Regions from separate parts of the Pseudomonas sp. MHK4 genome, predicted to be linked through region 3. Evidence: predicted binding sites of a transcription regulator. Region 3 holds the regulator's gene; each other region holds the start of a gene.
What was found. Region 3 encodes sigma-54, which starts transcription at its own class of promoters, with help from an activator protein. Its sites were predicted from a motif close to ANTGGCATNNANNTTGCTNT; they were not measured.
Positions count from the first base shown of each region.

Region 1: flgB (flagellar basal body rod protein FlgB) is a predicted target of sigma-54. The motif match lies at 3,572-3,591, and genes of this name have one in related genera.
Region 2: ACYP2Q_RS16175 (CmpA/NrtA family ABC transporter substrate-binding protein) is a predicted target of sigma-54. The motif match lies at 4,227-4,246, and genes of this name have one in related genera.

Region 1 is NZ_BAAIAK010000005.1:6,686-12,021, forward strand. Features, by position in the region: gene ACYP2Q_RS14290 (flagella synthesis protein FlgN) at 1-194, opposite strand, end outside; gene flgM (flagellar biosynthesis anti-sigma factor FlgM) at 243-569, opposite strand; gene flgA (flagellar basal body P-ring formation chaperone FlgA) at 738-1,499, opposite strand; gene ACYP2Q_RS14305 (chemotaxis protein CheV) at 1,581-2,513, shown strand; gene cheR (protein-glutamate O-methyltransferase CheR) at 2,560-3,387, shown strand; gene flgB (flagellar basal body rod protein FlgB) at 3,634-4,041, shown strand; gene flgC (flagellar basal body rod protein FlgC) at 4,045-4,488, shown strand; gene flgD (flagellar hook assembly protein FlgD) at 4,504-5,232, shown strand; gene flgE (flagellar hook protein FlgE) at 5,264-5,336, shown strand, end outside.
Region 2 is NZ_BAAIAK010000005.1:396,447-401,782, forward strand. Features, by position in the region: gene ACYP2Q_RS16160 (protein kinase domain-containing protein) at 1-800, opposite strand, end outside; gene ACYP2Q_RS16165 (nitrate/nitrite transporter) at 808-2,019, opposite strand; gene ACYP2Q_RS16170 (ANTAR domain-containing response regulator) at 2,308-2,883, opposite strand; gene ACYP2Q_RS16175 (CmpA/NrtA family ABC transporter substrate-binding protein) at 2,899-4,110, opposite strand; gene ACYP2Q_RS16180 (quinone-dependent dihydroorotate dehydrogenase) at 4,339-5,336, shown strand, end outside.
Region 3 is NZ_BAAIAK010000007.1:150,306-155,641, reverse strand. Features, by position in the region: gene ACYP2Q_RS19035 (ZIP family metal transporter) at 1-555, shown strand, start outside; gene ACYP2Q_RS19030 (HPr family phosphocarrier protein) at 645-920, opposite strand; gene rapZ (RNase adapter RapZ) at 936-1,793, opposite strand; gene ptsN (PTS IIA-like nitrogen regulatory protein PtsN) at 1,796-2,260, opposite strand; gene hpf (ribosome hibernation-promoting factor, HPF/YfiA family) at 2,273-2,581, opposite strand; gene ACYP2Q_RS19010 (RNA polymerase factor sigma-54) at 2,657-4,150, opposite strand; gene lptB (LPS export ABC transporter ATP-binding protein) at 4,335-5,060, opposite strand; gene lptA (lipopolysaccharide transport periplasmic protein LptA) at 5,060-5,336, opposite strand, start outside.

The sequences.
Region 1 (5,336 bases), on a different contig from region 3:
ACGAGAATCTCACTGCGTTTGCGGCCATGCTGTTCGAGTTCGATGACCATTGCCTGCTTCTGCGCCAGAATCTCTTCCAGCAACTGCATGTCGCGGCCATGCAAGGCGAGGGATTCGGTGCGCAGTATCTCCAGCAAGCGTTGCGCTGGAGCAAAGTCGTCGGTGATCAGTTGCAGTAAATGAGTGTCGTGCATGGCTGGCCTTGGGGTTTAAGCGTCCAAAAGCCTGGCGCGGGCCGGGGCCTAGCGCTGGGCTTCGAAGTTGAGCAGTTTGCTGGCGACACGGTTGCTGTCGACTTTATAGCTGCCATCGGCGATGGCTGCTTTCAGCTCGGCCACGCGGGATTTGTCGACGACAGGCTGATCGCGCAGCGTATCGGTGATCTTCTGCAACTGTTGCGCCTCATTGCTCAGATGTACCGATTCCCCGCTTTTGACGGTGCTTGCCTGTTCGGCCGGAATGTTGGGCTCGGCAGGCTTGCCGGTTTCGGCAGTTTCCTTGGGGGCGCTGGTACGTGTGCTGCCCGTGAGTGACGAGGAGCTGTTCAGTCGGCTGAAATCAATGACCATGGTAAAAAACCTCTGGGAATTTGGACGCTTGCCATGTTTTCGGCCATTCCCTGAAAAACTTTAGGCTCATTAATCAAAATGAGCTTGCGCGCGCCAGCGCTTGCCGTGCCTGGCACACAGTTTAGGGAACCGTCGAGGTCGGCGCCACTTCTTCACCCCCGTTAAGTCCTACATCGACACTTCCACCTGGCCCGGCGCGATGACCTGCGCCTTGATGACCCGTTTGGAATTGAGGTTCTTGACTCGAATCTGTTCGCTGAGGCCGCCACTGGCCAATGCCTCGCCGGGCATTCGCACGCTGAGCGTGCCACTGCGTGCGGTAATCACCACCTGGTCGCCCTTGCGTATGACTTCCGCCTGTTCGATGTGCACCAGGCTGATAACCTGATCATTGACCATTGGTCGGGTAAGTCGTTGCCCGATGGCCTGGTCTACGTCGGTCAAGTATCCCTGGTTGAGCAGGCTGATATCGCGTTCACGCAGCATGACGTCCTGCGGCTCGACAATGCCGGCGCGACGCAGGGGCCTGGTGGTGGTGACGACCTCGCGAAACAGGCGTACTTGAGCGGGCACGAAGACGGTCCAGGGGGATGTTCCTTCACAGCGAACCTTGACCGTTACCCGGCCCAAAGGCTTGGCCGGACTTTCCAGTGTGGCTGTCAATTCCTTGTCGCACATTGGCATGCGCAGGCGCGGATCTAGCGGGTTCACCTGGATTTCATAGCGCCCCTGGGTTTGACTGGTCGCCAGATAGTCCTCTACGGTGAATTCAAGAAAGCCCTGGGTGACGCCGATAAGCATGTCAGGCAAGGTAACCGCGTCAGCAAGGGCAGGGCTGCCAGCGTTGAACAGGCAAACAGCGGCCAACACCCCGAGCCATTGGCGGCAGGGGGGGGGCAGGCGGCGGAAAAATGTCGGTTCTGTGTTCATGACAGATAAAAAGCAAGCGCCGTGCCGTTTAGTGATGAAGGCGCGTCGCAACAACACTTAGCGTTGGCGTAGGAGTCAGGCATGGCTGGTGTAATGGATTCGGTAAACCAGCGCACGCAACTGGTGGGGCAAAATCGCCTTGAGTTGCTGTTGTTCCGTCTCGACGGCCAGCAGCTGTATGGGATCAATGTGTTCAAGGTGCGGGAGGTGCTGCAATGCCCCAAGCTGACGTTGATGCCCAAGTCCAGTCCTGTCGTGTGTGGCGTGGCTAATATTCGGGGGGCGACCATTCCGATCCTTGATCTGGCGATGGCGACCGGTTCCGGTGGCTTGAAGGACAAGAACAACCCCTTCGTGATCATCACGGAGTACAACACCAAGACCCAGGGATTCCTGGTGCGCTCGGTGGAGCGCATCGTCAACATGAACTGGGAGGAAATTCATCCGCCACCCAAGGGCACGGGGCGTGATCACTACCTGACGGCGGTGACTCGGGTCGACAACCAGTTGGTCGAAATCATTGACGTCGAGAAGGTGCTGGCGGAAGTGGCGCCGACCCCGGAAGCGATTTCCGCCGGGGTGGTGGATGTCGAGACCCAGCACAAGGCGCTTTCCTTGCGCGTGCTGACGGTCGATGACTCGTCGGTGGCGCGCAAGCAGGTCACCCGTTGCCTGCAGACGGTCGGTGTTGAAGTGGTGGCGTTGAACGACGGTCGGCAAGCGCTGGATTACCTGCGCAAACTGGTCGACGAGGGCAAGAGGCCGGAGGAGGAGTTCCTGATGATGATTTCCGACATCGAGATGCCGGAAATGGACGGGTACACCCTCACGGCCGAGATCCGCAACGACCCGCGCATGCAAAAGCTTCATATCATCCTGCATACTTCGTTGTCGGGTGTATTCAATCAGGCGATGGTCAGGAAGGTCGGTGCCGATGACTTCCTGGCAAAATTCCGCCCTGATGACCTGGCATCCCGGGTAGTCGACCGGATCAAAGCAGCAGATATCAGCTAGGGGCGTTCGGCCCCCGGCAGTCAACACGATTTTAGAGGCGGCAGCATTGTCTACGGGTAATTTGGATTTCGAACAGTTCCGGGTGTTCCTGGAAAAAGCCTGTGGCATTTTGCTCGGTGAAAACAAGCAGTATCTGGTCTCCAGCCGTCTCAACAAACTGATGGAGCAGCAAGGCATAAAGTCCCTGGGTGAGCTGGTCCAGCGCATTCAGACCCAGCCGCGCAGCGGGTTGCGCGAGATGGTCGTGGACGCGATGACGACCAACGAAACCCTGTGGTTTCGTGATACCTATCCGTTTGAAGTGTTGAAGAACAAGGTGCTTCCCGAAGCGATCAAGGCCAGTCCCGGCCAGCGCCTGCGGATCTGGTCGGCGGCCTGCTCGTCGGGTCAGGAACCGTATTCGCTGTCGATGTCCATCGATGAGTTCGAGCGGTTCAATCCAGGCCAATTGAGAATGGGCGTGCAGATTGTGGCCACTGACCTGTCGGGCACCATGCTGAACAACTGCAAGACGGGCGAGTACGACAGCCTGGCCATCGGTCGCGGTCTGTCTCCCGAGCGGCTGCAGCGTTACTTCGACCCCAAGGGGCCGGGACGCTGGGCCATCAAGGCGCCGATCAAGAGCCGGGTCGAGTTTCGCTCGTTCAACCTGCTGGACAGCTACGCCAGCCTTGGCAAGTTCGACATCGTGTTCTGTCGCAACGTTTTGATCTACTTCTCCGCCGAAGTGAAGAAGGACATCCTGTTGCGCATTCACAGCACGTTGAAGCCGGGCGGTTATCTGTTCCTCGGTGCTTCCGAAGCGTTGAACGGATTGCCGGATCATTACCAAATGGTGCAGTGCAGCCCGGGGATTATTTACCAGGCGAAATGACTTGTCGGTGTCATCAAAACGGGAGTCCTCAGGGGCTCCCGTTTTTTTATGTCTGCCGCTTTTGCATTCCTATAGGGAACGGCAAGCGGCAGAAAAGCGGCATCCAGCGGAAACCGGTTGCCGCTTTTCTGTCGTAGCCGCAGGGGGCGGTGCCCGCAAAGCCCCGGTTTACGGGGTTTTCTGAATTGGCATGACGCTTGCTATGTCCATCCTACGAAAAATCAGGTCACCCAAAGGTTTCCCGACATGAGCATCAGCTTCGATAAAGCGCTCGGTATTCACGAAAAGGCTCTGGGCTTGCGCGCCCAGCGTGCCGAAGTCCTGGCCAACAACATTGCCAACGCCGACACCCCGAACTACAAGGCGCGGGACCTGGAGTTCTCGAAAGTGCTCGAGGCGCAGAACGACAAGGCTAAAAACGGCACCTTCGCCTTGAACATGACCAACAGCCGTCATATCGAAGCCCAGGGCCTGGGCAATGGCGACGAGTCGCTGATGTACCGCACGCCGATGCAGCCGTCGATCGACCAGAACACCGTGGACGCCCAGCTGGAACAGTCGAACTACGCGGAAAACTCGGTCAACTTCCAGGCCAGTTTCACCCTGCTCAATAGCAAATTCAAAGGGCTGGTGTCAGCCCTGCGCGGAGAGTAATTCATGTCTCTATCCAGTGTTTTCAACATTGCCGGTAGCGGCATGAGTGCCCAGACCACGCGCTTGAACACCGTGGCCTCGAATATCGCCAACGCCGAGACAGTCTCCTCGAGCATCGACCAGACCTACCGTGCGCGTCACCCGGTGTTCGCCACCATGTTCCAGGGCGGCCAGGGCGGGGGCAGCGATTCTCTGTTCCAGAATCAGGACGCGGCCGGTCAAGGCGTTCAGGTATTGGGCGTGGTCGAAGACCAAAGCAACCTCGAGGCACGCTACGAGCCGAACCATCCGGCCGCGGATGCCAAGGGCTATGTCTATTACCCGAACGTCAACGTGGTGGAAGAAATGGCTGACATGATTTCCGCGAGCCGTTCGTTCCAGACCAACGCCGAAATGATGAACACCGCCAAGACCATGATGCAGAAGGTCCTGACCCTCGGTCAGTGATAAGGGGCGACTCAGATGAGTGTTACCGATACCACCAGTGGTTTGAGCCTCAACGACATCCTGGCCAACTCTTCGATCAAGACCACTACCACTACCAATGCCGATAGCCTGGCAGCGGCGACGGGTAGTGCCACCGGTAAAAAGGCCCTGGGCAAGGATGCGTTCCTGCAACTGCTGGTGACCCAACTGAAAAACCAGAACCCGCTGGAGCCCCAGGGCAACAGTGAGTTCGTGGCTCAGCTGGCGCAGTTCAGCAGCCTGGAAGGCATCACCACGCTCAACGATACCGTGTCTGGTATCGCCGGCAACTACAACTCGTCCCAGGCGTTGCAGGCTTCGGCTTTGGTCGGGCGTTCAGTCATCGCGCCGGGTGACAAATCCGTGGTCGACACCACGAAGGGCATGACCGGTTCGGTTGTGATACCGCAGTCAGTGGGTGAAGTGGCAGTGAAAATCACCGACAAGGATGGCAAGACTGTCCGCACCATCAAGCTGGACGACCAGCAAGCGGGTACCAGTAGCTTCACCTGGGATGGCAAGGACGATGCCGGCAATGTCGTCGAATCAGGTGCCTATACCTTTGCGGCGAACACCACCATCGATGACAAGGGCGTGGCACTGGTCACCAACCTGCCGGCAACGGTCAACAGCGTGACCATCAGCCAGACCGGCGGTGAATTGATGCTCAACCTGGCCGGGCTCGGCAGTGTCGCCCTGTCCAAAGTGCAAACCATTGGTATATAGAGCCGGCTAACGCGGCACAAAGGAGTGGATCATGTCTTTCAATATCGGCCTTAGCGGTCTCTATGCCGCCAACAAGCAACTGGACGTCACCGGTAACAACATCG
Region 2 (5,336 bases), on a different contig from region 3:
AGAATCCCTTCAATCTGCCAGCCTTCGAACACCTGCCCAGGTTTCAGTGCCGGCGGCAGCGGCCATTGCTGCAGATGGATCAAGGCATCACCGATACTCGCTTCACCCAGGGCATCAACCCGCACGAGCAACGCGCTGGCGTTATCCTGGCTGCCCGCCAGGTGCGCGGCGTTGACCAGGGTTTGGACGGCGCTGTCGAGGTCCGGTTGATCACGCAGGATTCCCGCAATGGCGGTGTCGCCCAGGACCGCCCAGACACCGTCGCTGAGCAGCACGAAGCTTTCATCGATGCGCAACTCACCATCGAGAAAATCCAGCACCAGGTGCTGATCCAGTCCCAGTGCGCGCTTGAGTACGTGCTGCATGCCCGGCTGGTCCCAGACGTGATCTTCGCTGATCCGCTGCAACTGCCCGGCGTGCCAGCGATACACCCGGCAATCGCCGACATGGGCCAGGGTAAAGCGCCGGCCGCGCAGGACCAGGGCGCTGACGGTGGTCAGCAGCGGTTGGCCTGCGCCGTTGGCCTGCAGCCAGCGGTTTTGCGCCAGCAGCAACCGATCCAGTGCCTGGGCAACCCCCCAGGTTTCCGGCGTGGCGTAGTAGTCCAGCGCCAAGGCCTGCAAGGTCGAGCGAGCCGCCAAGCCACCGTCGGCGCACTGGCTGACACCATCAGCGATGGCGAACAGGTAGCCCTTGCTGGCCGCCAGCGCCGGGGCCGGCGTGACCAGGCGCAGGGCATCCTGATTCTCTTCGCGCGGGCCGATGGCGCTGGCTTGGGCGAAACTCAGTTGCAGGCTCATGGCGCTGTCAGACCCGTGCAGCCGTTACGGCGGCCGAACCCCAGGTGGTCCTCCAGCGACGTTTCACACCATGCAGGCCGAACCAGGCGAGCACCCCGAGGCTGGCGAACAACCACAAGGCCATCTGGTAGCTGCCGGTGCTCTGCTTGATCGCCCCCATGCCTGCCGCCAGGGCAAATCCCCCGATGCCGCCGGCCATGCCGATCAGCCCGGTCATGACGCCGATCTCGCGACGGAAGCGCTGTGGCACCAGCTGGAAAACTGCGCCGTTGCCTGCCCCCAAACCGAGCATGGTGCACACGAACAGGGCCAGCGCGGCATAGGAACTCGGCAAGTTGAAACCAACGGCAGCGATGCAGATGGCGGCCACGGTGTACATCCCAAGCAGGGTGCGAATGCCGCCGAAGCGATCGGCCAGGGCGCCGCCCAGCGGACGCATCAGGCTGCCACCGAACACACAGGCTGCGGTGTAGTAACCGGCGGTGACCGGGCTCAGGCTGTATTGGTCGTTGAAGTAACCGGGCAGGGCGCTGGCCAGGCCGATGAACCCCCCGAAGGTCACGCTGTAGAAAAACATGAACCACCAGCTGTCGCGGTCGCCCAAGGCCTTGAAGTAATCGGCCATGGACTTGGCTTTCGGCCGCTCAGGCGCGTTTTTCGCCAGCCAGGCGAAAACGATCAGTGTCAGGATCAACGGGATCAGCGCGAAGCCGAACACGTTGCTCCAGCCAAAGGCGCCAGCCAGGACCGGTGCAATCAGCGCCGCCAGTACGGTGCCGGAGTTACCGGCCCCGGCGATGCCCATGGCCTTGCCCTGATGCTGCGGCGGATACCACTGCGATGCCAGGGGCAGGGCGACGGCAAATGAGGCGCCGGCCATGCCGAGGAACAGCCCCAGCAGCAAGGCTTGCTCATAGCTGTGGATACCGAGTTTCCAGGCACCGAACAACGCACAGATGACGATCACCTGGCCGATCAAGCCGGCGGTCTTGGGGGACAGGCGATCAGCCAGCATCCCCATCGCAAAGCGCAGTACCGCCCCGGCCAGAATCGGCGTGGCGACTACCAGCCCGCGTTGTTGGGTGGTCAGGTGCAGGTCTGCGGCGATCTGCACGGCCAGCGGGCCGAGCAGGTACCAGACCATGAAGCTCAGGTCGAAATAGAGGAAGGCCGCGAACAGGGTCGGGGTATGGCCGGATTTCCAGAAGCTTGAATTCATCGCGCACCTCAGCTGATAGGAGTCTCGAACGGGGGCCAAAACAAAAAAACGCCGCCACCTGATTCGCCATGGGGCAAACGAGGTGAGCGACGTCTTTGTCGTAGGTGGGGCAACCGCCGTTGGTTACCTGTGGTGATTACCTAGCGAGATCTGTGCCAACAGGCGGTACCGAGTCGCGGCCATTCGCGAGCAAGTCGAATCGCCGCACCGCCGCTCCCACATTTGAAATGCATTCACCCTGTGGGAGCGGGTTTGCTCGCGAAGAGGCCTTCAAAGGCACCGCAAAACTCAGCCAAGCAACTCACTCATGGCAATGATCTGCTCCGCCACCTGGATCAGCTTCTGCTGGCGGCTCATCGCCTGGCGACGCATCAGGGTGTAGGCCTCTTCTTCGTTGCAGTCCTTCATCTTCATCAGCAGCCCCTTGGCCAGCTCGATGCGCTTGCGCTCGGCCAGTTGCTGGTCGCGGGCATGCAGTTGGGCGCGCAGGGCCTGGTCGCTTTCGAAGCGCGCCATGGCCACGTCGAGAATCGGTTGCAGGCGTTGTGCGTGAATACCTTCGACGATGTAGGCACTGACCCCGGACTTGATCGCCTGGCGCATCACATCGGGGTCGTGTTCGTCGGTAAACATCACGATCGGCCGTGGCTGGTCGCGGCTGACCAGCACCACTTGCTCCATGACATCGCGGCTCGGTGACTCGGTATCGATCAGGATCACGTCCGGGCGCACCGTTTCGACGCGTTCGGGCAGGTCGATGGTCAGCCCGGATTCGTCGATGACCTCGAAACCGGCCTCGGTGAGGGCGGCTTTCAGGCGTCCGACTTTTTTCGCGGTGTCGTTGATCAGCAGGATACGCAACATGTTCGCAGTCTCCTGTCAGCGGCTGGCGAGAAGGGGCGAGCTGTCGCTCATGGCGTGCAACTTGAAGCTGCGGGCGTAACCGGTTGGGTCCGAACCGTCCCAGACCTTGCCGTCGATCAGCTGGCTGCTGCGCATCACGTTGCCCGGGGCGGTGACACCGACGGCGCTGGCGGCCTCACGGTATAAGTCTAGTTGTTGGACCTGAAGGGCTACGGCGAGGTAGTCGGGATCGTCGCGCAACAGGCCCCAGCGACGAAACTGGGTCATGAACCACATGCCATCGGACAGGTAGGGCACGTTGACCGCCCCCTGCCCATGGAAGCGCAGGGCGTGCGGGTCTTGCCATCGATTGCCCAGACCGTCGGCGTAGTCACCCAGCAGACGCGGTTCGATGCACGGCAGCGGCGCATCGAGGTACTGCGGTGCGCTGAGCAATTGCGCGGTACTACGGCGATTCTCGGTGCTGTCGTCGATGAAGTGGCTGGCTTCGAGGATCGCCATCACCAGCGCACGGGCGGTGTTGGGGTATTGCTCGACGAAGGCGCGGGTACAGCCGAGGACTTTTTCCGGGTGGTCGGGCCAGATGGCCTGGGACGTGGCCAGGGTAAACCCGAGGTCCTGCTTCACCGCGCTGTCGGCCCAGGGCTCGCCGACGCAGAAGCCGTCGATACGCCCGGCTTGCAGGTGCGCGACCATTTGCGGTGGCGGCACCACCACGCTGTCGACGTCGTGCAGCGGGTGAATGCCCTGGCTCGCCAGCCAATAATACAGCCACATGGCATGGGTGCCGGTGGGAAAGGTCTGGGCGAAGGTCAGTTTTGGGCGACTTTGGTGCACATGACGGTCCAGTGCTTCAGGACTGGTCACGCCGGCGGCTTGCAAGCCGTGGGAGAGATTGATGCTCTGGCCGTTCTGGTTCAGGCCCATGAGCACCGCCATGTCGGTGGGGGCCACGCCGCCGATGCCCAGGTGTACGGCATAGATCAAGCCATAGAGGCTGTGGGCGGCGTCGAGTTCGCCGCTGACCAGTTTGTCCCGCAGGTTGGCCCAGGACGACTGGCGCTTGAGGTTCAAGGTCAATCCGTAGGGCTGGGCAAAGCCCTGGGTGGCGGCGACAACGACCGAAGCGCAGTCGCTCAGGGCCATGAAGCCGAGGTTGATTTCGCTCTTTTCCGGGGCATCGCTGCCATTGACCCAGGCCAGGGGGCCGATTGAGGGTTCGTTCATCGATTTCGCACCTTCCAAAAAAAACGTCGTCCCAGACCCCTAAGAGCAGGCCCGGCTGACGACGCCATTGTCCTGGCACGCATTCCGCCGTTGGCCTGCGTGCTGATGCCTGTGCTGGTGCAAGGCATATGCCATCGCCCGCTGATTTTGTCGCGCGCCTCGCTTGCGACCCCGATGCGCGGGTATAATCGCCGCCTCATTTCGCCGCCATTCGAGTCAAACCCGCCCATGTACACCCTGGCCCGTCAGCTGTTGTTCAAACTTTCCCCGGAAACCTCCCACGATCTGTCCCTGGACCTGATCGGCGCGGGCGGGCGTCTGGGGCTCAACGGTTTGCTGTGCAAGGCCCCGGCAAGACTGCCGGTGAACGTCATGGGCCTGGAGTTCCCGAACCCGGTGGGCCTGGCCGCCGGCCTGGACAAGAATGGCGCCGCCATCGACGGCTTTGCGCAACTGGGTTTTGGTTTTGTCGAGATCGGCACCATTACCCCTCGCCCGCAACCGGGCAATCCGAAACCGCGGTTGTTCCGTCTGCCGGAGGCCGAGGCGATCATCAACCGCATGGGCTTCAACAACCTGGGTGTCGATCACCTGCTGGCCCGCGTGGCGGCCGCCAAGTACAAGGGTGTGCTGGGCATCAATATCGGCAAGAACTTCGACACACCGGTCGAGCGTGCGGTCGACGACTACCTGATCTGCCTGGACAAGGTCTACGCCCATGCCAGCTACGTGACGGTCAACGTCAGCTCGCCCAATACCCCGGGCCTGCGCAGCCTGCAGTTTGGTGACTCGCTCAAGCAGTTGCTGGCGGACCTTGCCACGCGCCGGGCAGAACTGGCGTTGCGCCACGGCAAGCACGTGCCGCTGGCGATCAAGATCGCCCCGGACATGACCGACGAAGAAACCGCGCAGGTCGCCCAGGCGTTGATCGAAACCGGAATGGACGCGGTCATCGCCACCAACACCACCTTGAGTCGCGTGGGTGTTGAAGGCATGGAACACGGTGACGAGGCGGGCGGTCTGTCTGGAGCGCCGGTGCGTGACAAGAGTACGCATACCGTGAAGGTGCTGGCTTCGGAGCTGGGGGGGCGCTTGCCGATTATCGCGGCGGGAGGCATCACCGAAGGCAAGCACGCTGCCGAGAAAATCACCGCCGGTGCGAGCCTGGTGCAGATCTACTCGGGCTTCATCTACAAGGGCCCGGCGCTCATCCGCGAGTCGGTAGA
Region 3 (5,336 bases):
GGCAGCCTGATGTGTCTTGGCATCATGCTCGGCGCCTTCGGTCTGTTCCTGGTGGATCGCAAGGTCTCGGATGCTTCACCGCAAATGCTCGTCGGCACCGCAGAGCATCCGGTCATTGCGCCACGGATCTGGCTGTTCGTGTTTGCCATCATTGCCCATAACATCCCTGAAGGCATGGCGGTCGGCGTGTCGGCCGGTGGCGGCATGCCTGACGCCGACAGCCTGGCAATGGGCATTGCCTTGCAGGATGTGCCAGAAGGCTTGGTGATTGCGTTGGTCCTGGCCGGGGCCGGGATGTCGCGTTTCAAGGCTTTCCTGATTGGTGCGGCGTCCGGGTTGGTAGAGCCGGTGTTCGCGCTGTTGTGCGCGTGGCTGGTGAGCCTGGCCGAATTGCTCTTGCCTTTGGGGTTGGCGCTGGCGGCGGGCGCGATGTTGTTGGTGGTCACCCACGAAGTCATTCCCGAGTCGCGCCGTAATGGTCATGACAAGCTGGCCAGCCTTGGGTTGCTGATCGGGTTTTGTTTGATGATGGTGATGGATACGGCGTTGGGTTAAGAAAAAGATCGCAGCCTGCGGCAGCTCCTACAGGTAAACACGATCCCATGTAGGAGCTGTCGCAGGCTGCGATCCTTTGATTTTGATCCTTACTCGCCTTCGTCGAAGTAGTTGTTGATCAACGCCACCAGCGCATCCAGCGCTTCCTGTTCCTGCTCGCCTTCCGTGCTCAAATGGATTTTGGTGCCCTTGCCGGCGGCCAGCATCATCATCGCCATGATGCTTTTACCATCGACGGTGGTCTCTGCCGTGCGTCCTACCCTGATCGTGCAATCCTTGAATTGACCGGCGATCCCAACGAATTTGGCCGAAGCGCGGGCATGCAGCCCCAGCTTGTTGATGATTTCGATTTCCAGAGCAGGCATCGCGGTGTGAATCCTTTAGCTGAGGTCGCGGTGGCGAACCTGGACGTTCTTCAGGGATTGCTGCAGGACCTGGCCGAGACGTTCAGTCAGGTAGACGGAGCGGTGATGGCCGCCAGTGCAGCCAATGGCAATAGTGACATAGGCGCGGTTGCTGGCGGCAAAGCGCGGCAGCCATTTGAGCAGGTATGTAGAAATGTCCTGGAACATTTCCTCGACATCGGGTTGCGCCGCCAGGTAATCGGCCACCGGTTGGTCGAGCCCGGACTGCTCGCGCAGTTCCGGCTTCCAGTAAGGATTGGGCAGGCAGCGCACATCGAATACCAGGTCGGCGTCGACGGGCATGCCACGCTTGAACCCGAACGACTCCACGAGGAATGCCGTGCCGGGTTCTGGCTGGTTCAGCAGGCGCAACTTGAGGGTATCGCGCAGCTGATACAAATTGAGACTGGTGGTGTTGAGCTTGAGATCGGCCAGGTCGGCAATCGGCCCGAGCAGGGTGGTCTCGTCGTTGATCGCCTCGGCCAGTGAGCGGTTGGCATTGCTCAGCGGGTGACGCCTGCGGGTTTCAGAGAAACGCTTGAGCAGGGTTTCCTCGTCGGCATCCAGGTACAGGACATCGCACTGGATGTGGCGGCTGCGCACTTCTGCCAGCAACTCGGGGAAACGCGACAGGTGACTTGGCAGGTTGCGCGCATCGATGGATACGGCTACCAGCGGTTGTGCCAGCTCGGTGTGGATCAGCGCGCGCTCGGCCAGTTCGGGCAGCAACCCGGCAGGCAGGTTGTCGATACAGTAGTAACCGTTGTCCTCGAGAACGTCGAGGGCGGTACTTTTACCCGAGCCGGAGCGACCGCTGACGATGATCAAGCGCATGATTAATGCCCGTTTTGCTCGTCCAGGACAACCTGATACAAGGCTTCATTGCTCGCGGCGCTGCGCAGTTTTTCGCGCACTTCCTTGCGGTCGAGCATGCTGGCGATCTGGCGTAACAGCTCCAGGTGCGCATCGGTAGCGGCTTCCGGGACCAGTAGCACGAACAAAAGGTCAACCGGGGCGCCGTCGATGGCGTCGAAATCTATGGGGGCGTCTAGATGCATCAAGGCACTGATGGGCGATGTGCAGCCCTTCAGGCGACAGTGGGGAATGGCGATGCCGTTGCCAAAACCGGTCGAGCCGAGTTTTTCACGGGCAATCAAAGCCTCGAAGACATCTTGCATCTCCAGATCCGGCACTTCCCGGGCGATCAGGTTGGCAATTTGCTCGAGGGCTTTCTTTTTACTGCCGCCCGGCACGTTCACCAGGGAACGGCCGGGGGTCAGGATGCTTTCAAGTCGGATCATGGGTTGGGAGTGTTAACGACCCGTAGCGCCTTGGAGGAGGCTCTGGGTCTTTTCCTTATGCTTTTTGAGTTGTTTATCCAGCTTGTCAGTCAGTGCGTCGATTGCCGCGTACATATCGGTATGTTCCGCGTTAGCGACCACTTCATTGCCGGGAATATGCAGCGTGGCTTCGATTTTCTGCTTCAGCTTTTCGACCGTCATCGTGACCTGCACGTTGGTGATCTTGTCGAAATGTCGCTCCAATCGTTCGAGTTTTTCGCCGATGTAGGAGCGAAGAGGTTCGGTCACTTCCAGTTGGTGTCCACTGATGTTGACTTGCATACAGCTTCTCCTTCGTTGCCAGTGCATAAAGCGGCAGATCCAGATGATCTGCCACTGGAACGCTGTGGCGTGGCCCTACATCAACCGCTTGCGTTCGCTCGAAGGCGCGATCCCCAGGGATTCGCGGTACTTGGCGACGGTGCGGCGAGCCACCTGAATGCCTTGTGCCTCCAGTAAACCAGCGATCTTGCTGTCACTCAACGGCTTTTTCTGATTTTCCGCCGCCACCAGTTTTTTGATGATCGCGCGAATCGCCGTGGACGAGCATTCTCCGCCCTCGGAGGTGCTGACGTGGCTGGAGAAAAAGTATTTCAGCTCATAAATGCCCCGAGGGGTATGCATGAATTTCTGCGTGGTCACCCGCGAAATCGTCGACTCGTGCATGCCGACCGCTTCGGCGATGTCATGCAGCACCAGCGGTTTCATGGCTTCGTCGCCGTATTCCAGGAAGCCGCGCTGGTGCTCGACGATCTGCGTGGCCACCTTCATCAGGGTTTCGTTGCGGCTTTGCAGGCTCTTGATGAACCAGCGGGCTTCCTGCAACTGATTACGCATGAAGGTGTTGTCGGCGCTGGTGTCGGCCCGGCGAACGAAGCCTGCATACTGGGCGTTGACCCGCAGGCGCGGCACCGATTCCTGGTTGAGTTCGACCAGCCAGCGCTCGTTGTCCTTGCGCACGATCACGTCGGGAACCACATATTCGGCTTCGGTCGACTCGATTTGCGAGCCTGGGCGCGGGTTGAGGCTCTGGACCAGTTCGATCACCTGGCGCAGTTCGTCTTCCTTGAGCTTCATGCGGCGCATCAGCTGGCTGTAGTCGCGGCTGCCGAGAAGGTCGATGTAGTCGGTGACCAGGCGCTTGGCTTCGGCCAGCCAAGGCGTCTTGGCGGGCAGCTGGCGCAATTGCAGCAGCAGGCATTCGCCCAGGTTGCGTGCTCCGATGCCGGCGGGTTCGAATTGCTGGATGCGGTGCAGGACGGCTTCGATCTCGTCCAGTTCGATGTCGAGTTCCGGATCGAAGGCTTCGAGGATTTCCTCCAGCGTCTCGTCCAGATAACCCTGGTTGTTGATGCAGTCGATGAGGGTCACGGCGATCAGGCGATCGGTGTCGGACATCGGTGCCAGGTTCAATTGCCACAGCAGGTGGCTTTGCAGGCTCTCGCCCGCCGATGTGCGGGTGGTGAAATCCCACTCGTCATCATCGTTGCTTGGCAGGCTGCTGGCGCTGGTCTGATAGACGTCTTCCCAAGCGGTGTCGACCGGCAGTTCGTTGGGGATGCGCTCGTTCCAGTCGCCTTCCTCGAGGTTATCGACGGTTGGGGCGGTTTCCTGGTAGGAGGGCTCCTGGATATCGGTACTGGGCTTGTGTTCGGCGTTGTCGGCCAGCGGGTCGGAATTGTCGAAGTCGTCGCCTTCTTCCTGGCGCTCGAGCATCGGATTGGACTCCAGGGCCTCCTGGATTTCCTGTTGCAGGTCCAGGGTCGACAATTGGAGCAGGCGGATGGCCTGTTGCAGCTGCGGTGTCATCGTCAGCTGCTGGCCCATTCTCAAGACTAGCGATGGTTTCATGGCAGGGGCTTAACACCTTATTCGCCGGCGCACATGCGCCATCCACTACAGGGCGCCGAAGCGCCAAACATAAGCAAATTATATGCCTGAAACTGCGGCGTTTGCCTAGAGCGCTGTAACAATAAAAAAAGGTTGATTTTTTATTGCGCCAGGCGCTCGGTCGACCCGCCGGACACCTCGACGCTTACAGACGGAATTCGTGCCCCAGGTACACTTCCTTGACCAGGTCATTGGCCAGGATGGTTTCAGCGTCGCCTTCGGCGATCAGTTGGCCATCGTTGACGATGTAGGCGGTTTCACAGATATCCAGGGTTTCACGGACGTTGTGGTCGGTGATCAGCACCCCGATGCCCTTGGCCTTGAGGTGATGGATGATCTGCTTGATGTCGCCCACCGAAATCGGGTCGACACCGGCGAACGGTTCGTCGAGCAGGATGAATTTCGGGTTGGTGGCCAGTGCCCGGGCGATTTCCACGCGGCGGCGTTCGCCGCCGGACAGGCTCATGCCGAGGTTGTCGCGGATGTGGCTGATGTGGAATTCCTGCAGCAGGCTCTCCAGTTCCTTGCGGCGACCGGCCTTGTCGAGCTCCTTGCGGGTCTCGAGGATGGCCATGATGTTGTCGGCCACCGACAGTTTGCGAAAGATCGACGCTTCCTGCGGCAGATAGCCAATACCCGCCTTGGCACGACCGTGCATCGGCTGGTGGCTGACGTCGAGGTCATCGATCAGCACACGACCCTGATCGGCCTGCACCAGGCCAACGATCATGTAGAAGCAGGTGGTCTTGCCGGCACCGTTGGGGCCGAGCAGGCCGACGATCTGGCCGCTGTCGATGGACAGGCTGACGTCACGCACAACCTGGCGGCTCTTGTAGGCCTTGGCCAGGTGCTGGGCTTTCAGAGTTGCCATTACGGGGCCTTTTGCTCGTCGGTTTTCTTTTTCGGCTGGATCACCATGTCGATGCGTGGACGCGACTCGGTCACCTTGCTGCCCGTGGCGCGACCGGCGCTGGCCAGTTTCTTCTCGGTGTCATAGACGATTTTCTCGCCCTGGGTGACGTTGTTGTCCTTGTCGATGACTTTGGCCTTGTCGATCAGTACCACGCGGTTTTGCGGGGCGAGGTACTGGATGGTCACGCCCCAGCCCTGCACCGGCTTGGTGTCGCCGGCCGTCTGCAGTTGCTCG